DNA from 2 places in the Rhizobium sp. BE258 genome. Region 1 is predicted to be linked to the other one. Evidence: predicted binding sites of a transcription regulator. Region 1 holds the regulator's gene; the other holds the start of a gene.
The links. The regulator LexA, encoded in region 1, represses DNA repair genes until DNA is damaged. The targets are predictions, from matches to a motif close to TGTTCNNNNTGTGTTCNG.
Positions count from the first base shown of each region.

Region 2: a site for LexA is predicted at 2,755-2,772, ahead of J2X43_RS13350 (ribonuclease T2 family protein). Genes of this name have one in related genera too.

Region 1 covers NZ_JAVDWL010000008.1:186,347-191,611, forward strand. The annotation lists gene gltA (citrate synthase) at 1-904, opposite strand, end outside; gene J2X43_RS25755 (ComEC/Rec2 family competence protein) at 1,418-3,622, shown strand; gene lexA (transcriptional repressor LexA) at 3,603-4,316, opposite strand; gene J2X43_RS25765 (VOC family protein) at 4,520-5,265, shown strand, end outside.
Region 2 covers NZ_JAVDWL010000003.1:572,860-578,124, forward strand. The annotation lists gene J2X43_RS13335 (CaiB/BaiF CoA-transferase family protein) at 1-720, opposite strand, end outside; gene J2X43_RS13340 (DMT family transporter) at 739-1,677, opposite strand; gene J2X43_RS13345 (alpha/beta hydrolase) at 1,707-2,636, opposite strand; gene J2X43_RS13350 (ribonuclease T2 family protein) at 2,787-3,524, shown strand; gene ettA (energy-dependent translational throttle protein EttA) at 3,638-5,265, shown strand, end outside.

The DNA.
Region 1 (5,265 bases):
TCAGGCGGAACGGATCGTTCTTGTCCTTGGCACGTGCGACATATTCAGGGATACGATCGACGGAGCCGATTTCCGAGAGCATGTTGAGCGCTGCTTCGTTGGCGCCGCCGTGAGCAGGGCCCCAGAGGCAGGCAATGCCGGCCGCGATGCAGGCGAACGGGTTTGCGCCCGAAGAGCCCGCGAGACGAACGGTCGAGGTCGAAGCGTTCTGCTCGTGGTCCGCATGCAGGATGAAGATGCGGTCCATGGCGCGGGAGAGAACCGGATTGACCGTGTACTCTTCGCAAGGGACGGCAAAGCACATGCGCAGGAAGTTCGACGCATAGTCGAGGTCGTTCTTCGGGTAAACGAAGGGCTGACCGATGTGATACTTGTAGGCCATGGCGGCCAGCGTCGGCATCTTGGCGATCATCCGCAGCGAAGCGACCATGCGCTGGTGCGGATCGGTAATGTCGGTCGAGTCGTGATAGAAGGCTGACAGGGCGCCGACACAGCCGCACATGACGGCCATCGGGTGCGCATCGCGGCGGAAGCCGGTGAAGAAGCGGCTCATCTGCTCGTGCACCATGGTGTGGTGCGTGACGCGGTAATCGAAGTCCTTCTTCTGCGCTGCGGTCGGCAGTTCGCCGTAGAGCAGCAGATAGCAGACCTCGAGGAAGTCGCCGTGCTCGGCCAGCTGCTCGATCGGATAGCCGCGGTGCAGCAGAACGCCTTCATCGCCATCGATGTAGGTGATCTTCGATTCACAGGATGCGGTCGAGGTAAAACCAGGATCGTACGTGAAGGAACCGGTGTTCTTGTAGAGTGCGCCGATATCGATGACATCAGGCCCAATCGTTCCGCTCTTTACGGAAAGATTGGCGGATTTGTCGCCGATTTTGATTGTTGCGCTTTGATCCGTCATTCTGATCCTCCAAATTGGCGGCGGCGCCATAAAAGCGCCATAGGGTTAAGCGTCCGCTCAGATTGCTATATGATAGCGCGCCTAATGCCAAGTTACCGTGACGCCATTTTGTGCATCGCAGTATCAACTTTTAGGCACTCCTGCGATGCTGTAAACGCATAGCGGAAGCTGATGATTTATTTAGGCTTTTTGCACTCACGTTTTTTCATCATTTTTCAATCGATTATTGTTGCTGAAACGCGCGCAGGGTTGCATTCTGGTTGTATTCTATCGGGTCATCAGGCTCTTTGCATGCCGGAGTTGAAAACCAGCGACGTCAGCACGATCACCATCGGTGCCGCGGCCAAATTGCCGCAGACGCCGCTGATGCCGCCTGCAGCGGGGACTCTCCTCGCACCTGTTAATCTAGGTCACCGCCGGCAGCTTTCTATTCATGCTCTTCGGTCGCTGCAGCGCCGTGTTGTGCAAAGCCTGCCGGCCTGCGCTGTCGAAGAGCTGGCTTATGGCGGCCGCATGTTGTTTGCGCCGGTGGCGCTCGGACTGGGCTCCGTTCTCTGGTTTGCCTGCGGCGCAGACATTTCACCGGCTGTGCCGCTTTCATGCGCGGTCGTGCTACTTCTGCTGCTCGCAGTGACGGATCGCGGCAGGGAGTGGAGCCGGATATGCCTGGTCTCCATGATGTTGATCGCTGTTGGCATCCTCGCCGCACAATTCGAGACCTGGAGAGCCGGTACTGTCGTTCTCGATTCGGCGGTAACGACGACGCTGACAGGCCGCGTAGAGCGGCGGGAAAGCGATGGCCGCGGCGGCTGGCGGTATCTGTTGGCGCTCAAGGCGACGGAGAACCCGGCGCTGAAGCGGCCGCCAGAGCAGGTGACCGTGATTGCGCGCGGCCAGAAAGCGGAGTTCGAAACCGGGACTTGGCTGAAGGGCAGGGCAAGGCTGACGCCGCCGTCAGGCCCCGCTCTTCCCGGCCTCAACGACTTTTCGTTCGGTGCCTATTTCGACGGTGTCGGTGGCAACGGTTTCTTTTATGGTGCCCCTGCCGTGGTTCCGGCGGTCGAACCCGGGCCCGCATCGATGCAGGATCGCGCGCTTGAATGGCTCTACCGCTTGAGAAGCGGCATCGGCGACCGTATTAGAGGCATCCTGCCTGGCGACACCGGCGCTTTTGCCGCCGCTCTGGTCACGGACGAGCGCCGCGCCATTTCGAGCGAGACGACCGAGGCGCTGCGCCAATCCGGCCTTGCGCATATCATCGCCATTTCCGGTCTCAACATGGCGCTGTCGGCAGGCATCTTCTTCGTCGGCTTCCGCACCGTGCTCAGCCTGTTTCCGGCTGTCGTCCAGGCCTATCCCGTCAAGAAGATCGCCGCAGCCGGTGCGCTTGCCGCCGTCACCGCCTATTTCCTGATCTCGGGCTTCGCAGTCTCCGCCGAGCGCGCCTTCATCATGATGGCGATCATGCTGGCGGCGGTCTTCTTCGACCGGCCGTCGATCAGTCTGCGCAACGTCGCCCTATCGGCGCTGGTGATCATTGTCCTCTCACCCTCGGAGATCATGGGGCCAAGCTTCCAGATGTCCTTCGCCGCGACACTGGCCCTCGTCGCCGGCTATGCGCTCTGGAAGGAGAGGCCGGTGCGCGACCGGCCCTTCGCAAAGTTTCGCGTCGTCAGGATGCTGTCTTCCGCCGCTGCGTTCTTCGGCGGCATCCTGCTGACCTCCGTCATCGGCGGCTTCTCGACTGCATTGTTCTCGGTCGAGCACTTCCACCGGCTGACAGCCTATGGCCTGCCAGCCAATCTCGCCGCCATGCCGATCATCTCCTTCATCATCATGCCGTTCGGCCTCATTGCCATGCTGCTGATGCCCTTCGGTCTCGATGCATGGGCGTGGCAGGTGACGGGCTTTGGGCTCGATCTGGTGATCGCCATCGCCAGGACGGTTGCCTCATGGGGCGGCGATATCGGCGTCGGGCGCCTGGCGTCCTGGTACTTTCCCGCGGCGGTGACGGGTTTCCTGCTGCTGACTTTGCTGCGCAGCCGCATGCGGCATCTCGGCACCGCGATCTTGATGGCATCGACGACAGCCGCCGCGATGTTTGGAGGTCCTCCGCCGCCGAAAATCGTGATTGCCGAGGACGGGAGCATGGCGGGCATCGTCAGCGACAACGGCCTCGCCACCAATCGCGAGCGGCCACCGGGCTTCATCTTTGATCAATGGAGGCGCGCGCTGGTGCTCGATGAGCATCTACCACCGGCGTTCCCGGCGCTCCCGGATATTCCCACCGCACCGCGCGGTGAAAGGCTGAAATTGACGGAGGCACAGCAGAACGAAACGATGGACGCGATCAAGGCCAGTGCGACGGGCGAGCGCTTCTCATGCGTGAAAAAGGCCTGGTGTACAGCGAAGCTCGACAACGGTTCGATCTTGACCGTGATCGAGAATGCGGCGTTCCTTGGCCCAGCTTGCGACATATCCGATATCGTCGTCACACCGGTGCGCCTGCGCCTCGATACCTGCCGCTCAGGCGCCCTGCTTTTCACCGGGGAGACACTGCGAAAGACAGGCGCTGTCGAGCTTCGTTTCCCCAATGGGATCGCCGAAATCACCACATCATTCGAGGGTCTCGAGCGGCCCTGGACCCGCCACCGCGCCTACGATTGGCGCAGCGGCACTTTTGGTGAAAGCGAGACGCTCAGTGATAGCGGCGGATAAGGCCAACGAGCTTGCCCTGAACCTTGACGCGGTCCGGTCCGAAAATACGGGTTTCGTAAGCCGGGTTGGCAGCTTCGAGCGCAATGGATGCACCCTTGCGGCGAAAGCGCTTCAGCGTTGCCTCTTCGTCATCGACGAGAGCAACGACGATATCACCGGCATTGGCGGTATTGGTGTTGCGGATGATGACCGTGTCGCCGTCGAAGATGCCGGCCTCGATCATCGAGTCGCCCTTGACCTCAAGAGCATAGTGCTCACCGCTTCCGAGCATGTCGGCGGGAACTGTAATGTCGTGGGTGTTCTGCTGGATCGCCGAAATCGGCACACCGGCTGCGATCCGGCCCATGACCGGCACGGAGATCGACGTGTGATTGTCCTCGTTCGCCGGCTTCGGCGGCGCGACGGGCTGCGGCTTGCCAAGGCTGCCTTCGATGACGCTCGGCGAGAAGCCGCGGCGCGGCTGAATGCTCGGGCTGTAGGCTTCCGGAAGCTTGATGACCTCGAGTGCGCGCGCCCTGTTCGGTAGGCGGCGAATGAAGCCACGTTCTTCCAGAGCCGTGATCAGGCGATGGATGCCCGACTTGGAAGCCAGATCGAGCGCATCCTTCATTTCGTCGAAGGATGGCGGAACGCCGGACTCCTTCATGCGCTCGTGAATGAAGAGGAGAAGCTCCTGTTGTTTGCGCGTCAGCATCGAAGTTTTTCCCCAGATTCGTGAAACAAAGCCAGAACGGACACTATATGTTCCATATGTGTTCCGCAAGTGCCTAAATATCGGTAAAACTTCCGATGATTTTTCGTCGTTTTTGAAAGTTTATTTGCCGGATTGGTGATCCACGCTTGCGCTTTGCCGGGCAGGGCGTGCAAATCTCTGCCGGCTTCACCGGAGGAACCGCCATGACGCGTCCGCTCGATCATCTGGTACTGCCCGTGACCCATATCGACGTTGCCCGCGAGCGACTCGGGCGTCTCGGTTTCACCGTCGCGGCCGATGGCCGTCATCCGTTCGGAACGGAGAATGCCTGCGTCTTCTTGGCCGACAAGACCTATCTCGAACCGCTCGGTATTGCGAGCCAGGCGGACTGCGACGCGGCTGTCGCAAAGGGCAACAGCTTTGTCGCCCGCGATCAGGCCTTCCGCTTCCGCTGCGGCGATGACGGCTTTTCGGCTGTTGTCTTCGGCACCGATAGTGCCGATGCGGACAAGGCTGCCTATGACGGCGCGCAGCTGAGCGGCGGCGATATGGTCGAATTCTCGCGGCCGATCGTCATGCCCGACGGAACGCAGGCGACAGGCGCCTTCAAGCTCGCCTTTGCCGCCGATCTTCGGGCACCCGATGTCTTCTTCTTCGCCTGCCAGCGGATCAACGCCTTTCCGGCCGATCGCAATGCACTGGAAACCCATGCAAACGGCGTCACCGGCATCAGCGAGATCGCGCTGAGCGCTGAGGATCCGCAGGCCTTCGCCGAATTTCTGGAGACGGCCAGCGGTGGAGTGGAGCCTAAGGAGGCGGCACTCGGCCTATCCTTCGAATTGCCGAACGGGAGACTTTCCATCTTCTCGAACGAGGGCATGGAGGCCTATTTCGATGCCGAGCCACTTGTCACCGATAACGGCCTCAGGGCGCGCGCAATCGTCTTTTC
Region 2 (5,265 bases), on a different contig from region 1:
ATGCGCGTTGCCGAGCCGCACCGGCGCTTTGCCGGAGACCAGATAGTTCATGTTCTGGTTGGCAAGAATGGCGGACTGCACGTCGAGCAGCGCCATATCGACCAGCTGGCCTTCGCCTGACTTCAGCGCGTGGATCAGTGCCGCCTCGATGGCCGAGACTGCATAGATGCCGGTGAAGATATCGGCGATGGCAACGCCGGCCTTCATCGGCTGGCCATCAGGTTCACCGGTGACGGACATGAAGCCCGACATGCCCTGGACGATGTAATCGTAGCCGGCGAGATTGGCATAGGGGCCGGTCTGGCCGAAGCCGGTGATCGAGCAATAGACGAGTTTGGGATTGATCTGGCGCAGGCTCTCGTAATCGAGACCGTATTTGACGAGGCCGCCGAGCTTGAAGTTCTCGATCAGCACATCGGCTGTTGCAGCCAGGCGGCGGACCAGCGCCTGGCCTTCCTCTGTCTTGAGGTCGGCGGTGATCGAGCGCTTGTTGCGGTTGGTGGAATGGTAATAGGCGGCGGAAAGATTTTCGCCGTCGGCGCCCTCGACGAAGGGCGGCCCCCATTGCCTCGTATCGTCGCCGCCATCGGGGTTTTCGACCTTGATGACGTCGGCTCCGAGATCGGCCAGCATCTGCCCGGCCCAGGGACCGGCAAGCACGCGGGCCAGTTCGATGACCCTGATGCCCGCAAGCGGCGGCTTTTTGCTGCTGACCGTCATGTTCCTCCCGCGGGCGGATTACGGCGCCCGTGTTGCCTCAGATGTATCGGATACCGGCTTGGATGCAAAGCGCCGCTCGCGCCAGATGATGTAGAGGCCCGAAGCGATGATGATCAGGATGCCGAGCCATTTGATCGCATCCGGGAAGTCGCCGAAGACCAGCCAGGCGAAGATCGTCGCCGAGACGATTTCGAAATATTGCAGCGGCGCCAGCGTCGATGCCGGAGCGGCGCGATAGGCGTAGACGCCGAGAATGCCGGCGATCGCTGCCATGACGCCGACGCCTGCGAGGTAGCCGAAGGCGATAGTGGAGGGCATGACCGGATCGAAGACGTCGGAGCCGCTGCCTTCGCCGATATAGAGGATGATGGCGCAGAACAGCAGGCCCCAAAGCCCCATCTGGAACTGCATGACCCAAGGGTCTTCGCGCTGCGCCAGGGCCCGGTTCATCATCGCCGAAATGGCGATGCAGACGGCGCTGACGACGGGAAGCAGCGCCACGAAGCCGACTTCCTGGAAGCTCGGCTGGATGATCAGGATGGCGCCGAAGAAGCCGACGCCGCAGGCTGTGTAGCGCCGCCAGCCGATGGCTTCGCCGAGGAAAATGCTGCTGAGGATCGTCAGGATGATCGGCTCGACAAAGAAGATGGCGATGGCATCGGCTACCGACATGTATTTCAGCGTGGCGACGAAGGAGATCATCGAGATGGTCATGATGATCCCGCGGATCGCGTGATAGAAGGTCTGCTTCCACGACAGGTCGGCGAGGTTCTTGCGCCAGATGACGACAGGCAGCATGCAGAGCGCCTGGACGGCGAAACGCGCGGCGGTAATCTCGGCCGAGGGGACGGTGGCGATCGCCAGCTTGGCGAAGATGTCGATCAGCGGTGAAAACAGCACCGACAGAAGCATGAGCGCCAGGCCCATGGTAACTTCGGAGGAGGTGTTCGTCTTCATTGCCGCGCCTGCCATGTGGAATGTTCCCGTCAGGACCGCATGACCGCGCCTTCGCACCAATCGGCGAAGGCGGAGATCGCATCTGCTGCGCCGGTCTCGTTCAAGGTCTCGTGCCTGAAGTCCTGATATATTTCAGTGGTGATACGGGAGAAGCCCTGCCGTTTCAAATGGTTTGAGAGCCATAGAACGGCTTTTCCGCGCTCCGTTGCCGGATCCTGCCCGCCGCCGACAAGATGGATCGGACGATCTTTCGGAAGACGGTCGAGTTGCTCCTTTTCCGTTGCCCGGAAGGTAAGCTCGAAGACATCGAGCCACATCGATACCGAGGCATCGAAGCCGCAGAGCGGGTCGGCGATATATTTCGTGACCTCGGCCGGATCGCGCGACAGCCAGTCGAATTCCGTCGTGTGGTCGGGAATGGACTTGCCCCAGGCGGCGAAGGTCAATCGCGGCAGCATGCCGCTTGGTACATCCGAGCCCTTCAGCGCCTTTTCGGCGCGCAGGATCACTTGCGCGGCGCGGCCGGAGAGGCCAACGGCGAAATTCGAATTCCAGACGGCAACCGCATCGAATTTCTCCGGATAGGTCAGCGCGGCGTTGAACGCGATCAGCCCGCCCATCGAATGGCCGAAGAGGATAACGGGGAGCCCCGGGTGCAGGCTCGCTGCATGATCGCGCATGGCGGCGACGTCATCGATGACGCGGGATACACCGTCGCGCCTCGCGAACTGCCCGATCGGCGCATCCGGCGCCTTGGTCTCGCCGTGGCCGCGATGATCGTGCACAAAGACATGATAGCCACGCGCCGCCATAGCCTCCGCAAAGCGCTGATAGCGTTTCGAATGCTCGGCTAGGCCGTGGCAGACGACGAGGATACCGCGTGGCGCGCCTGCGGCCGTCTCGCTGTGAAAGGCGAGCGAGGCGCCTGCCACGTTAAGCCATTGTGTTTGCGAAAACATCCGATCCTCCCGGCGCGCAGAAGATCAGATCGGCCGTCAAATGCAAGCGGGCCTGCGGCGATCTGCAGGGGAAAATGCTGCGATTCAGGGTTGCGGAACGTTGCGCTTCGTGCTTACTTGTTCTTGTATTGTTCTATCTAGGGGATGGAGATGAGCAGGTTCTTTATGCATGCGGCAATCGTGGCTTTGTCAGGCCTGTTGGCGGCTTCGGCTTTCGCACAGGAAGGGCAGGGGCGCACGCGTTTCATTCTCGCTGCAAGCTGGCAACCGGCCTTTTGCCAGACGAACCAGAAGAAGCCGGAATGCGCCAGCCAGACGCGGGATCGCTTCGACGCGACCAATTTTACCCTCCATGGTCTCTGGCCGATGCGGCAGAATTATTGCGGCGTCTCGAAGGAGGAGCAGGCGGCGGACAAGGATGGCGACTGGCGGTCGTTGCCTGAGGTCAAGCTGACGCCGGAGAATGCCGCGGCGCTGGCAAAAGCGATGCCCGGCACGCAATCGGCGCTCGAGCGTCACGAGTGGACCAAGCACGGCACCTGCACGAAACTCTCGGCCGACGCCTATTTCGGCACGGCCGTGCGGCTGATCGGCGATCTCAATGCATCGGCGGTGCGCGAGCTGTTTGCCGCCAATGTCGGCAAGTCTGTCAGCGCCGATCAGATCAAGGCGGCCTTCGACAAGAGTTTTGGCGCTGGCGCTTCCGACCGGGTGAAGATGAGCTGCCGCCGGGCAGGCGGTGTGCGGGTTATCAGCGAGCTGACGATCGGCTTGTCTGAGGATGCGGTGGCGCCAGGCTCTGCCGATAATATCGGAACGCTGATCCAGGGGGCGGGACGAACCTCCTTCGGATGCGACCAAGGTGTGGTCGACGCGGCCGGTTTCTGACGCAAAGACTGCTGCAAAGCGCAAGAGAGGCCGGTTTCGGCGTTGCCCGGGAGCCGGGTTTCGCCTACATAGCGGCCACGGATTTACACGTTTGCGCGCGGAGCAGTTTAAAGATGGCACGTCAGTTCATTTATCACATGTCGGGACTCAACAAGTCTTACGGCGCCAAGAAAATTCTCGAGAACGTCAACCTGTCGTTCTACCCGGATGCCAAGATCGGTATTCTTGGCCCGAACGGCGCCGGTAAGTCGACGGTGCTGCGCATCATCGCCGGTCAGGACAAGGAATACACAGGCGAAGCCTGGCTCGCCGACGGCGCGACCGTTGGCTACCTTGAGCAGGAGCCGCATCTCGATCCGACAAAGACCGCCTTCGAGAACGTCATGATGGGCGTTGCCGACAAGACGGCGATCATCGACCGTTACAACGAGCTGATGATGAACTATTCCGACGAGACGGCGGATGAGGGCGCCAAGCTGCAGGATATCATCGACAGCCAGAACCTCTGGGATCTGGAACAGCAGGTCGAAATGGCGATGGAAGCGCTGCGCTGCCCGCCGAAGGACTCCGACGTCACCATTCTCTCGGGCGGTGAACGCCGCCGTATCGCACTCTGCCGCCTGCTCTTGTCGCAGCCGGACCTGCTGCTGCTCGACGAACCGACCAACCACCTCGACGCCGAAACCATCGCCTGGCTTGAAAAGCACCTGCGCGATTATCCGGGCGCCGTGATGATGATCACCCACGACCGCTACTTCCTCGACAACGTTACGGGCTGGATCCTCGAGCTCGACCGCGGCCGCGGCATTCCGTACGAAGGCAACTACTCTGCCTACCTGACGGCCAAGGCCAAGCGCATGCTGCAGGAAAACCGCGAAGAAGCCGGCCGCCAGAAGGCGCTGTCGCGCGAACAGGAGTGGATCGCTTCCAGCCCGAAGGCGCGCCAGGCGAAGTCGAAGGCCCGTATCAAGGCCTACGAACAGCTGGTCGATGCCGCCGAAGGCATCCGTCCCGGCGACGCGCAGATCATCATCCCGGTCTCCGAGCGTCTCGGCAATGTCGTCATCGAGATGGAAGGCATCACCAAGGGCTTCGAGGGCCGCACGCTGATCAACGACCTGTCGATCAAGCTGCCGCCGGGCGGCATCGTCGGTATCATCGGCCCGAACGGCGCCGGCAAGACAACGCTGTTCAAGATGATCACCGGCCAGGAAACACCAGATGCCGGTTCAGTGCGCATCGGCGACACCGTGCATCTCGGCTATGTCGACCAGAGCCGCGATGCGCTGGATGGCAACAAGACGGTCTGGGAAGAAATTTCGGGCGGTGCCGAAGTCATCAAGCTCGGCAAGTTCGACATGAACTCCAGAGCCTATTGCGGCGCCTTCAACTTCAAGGGCGGCGATCAGCAGCAGAAGGTCGGCAATCTCTCGGGTGGTCAGCGCAACCGCGTTCACCTCGCCAAGATGCTGAAGGCCGGCGGCAACGTGCTGCTGCTCGACGAACCGACCAACGACCTCGATACGGAAACGCTGGGCGCGCTGGAAACGGCGCTCGAAAACTTCGCCGGCTGCGCCATCATCATCAGCCACGATCGCATGTTCCTCGACCGTCTGGCGACGCATATCCTCGCCTTTGAAGGTGACGGCCATGTCGAGTGGTTCGAAGGCAACTTCGAAGACTACGAGCAGGACAAGGTCCGCCGCCTCGGCCCCGACGCCCTCAACCCGGGCAGCCAGGC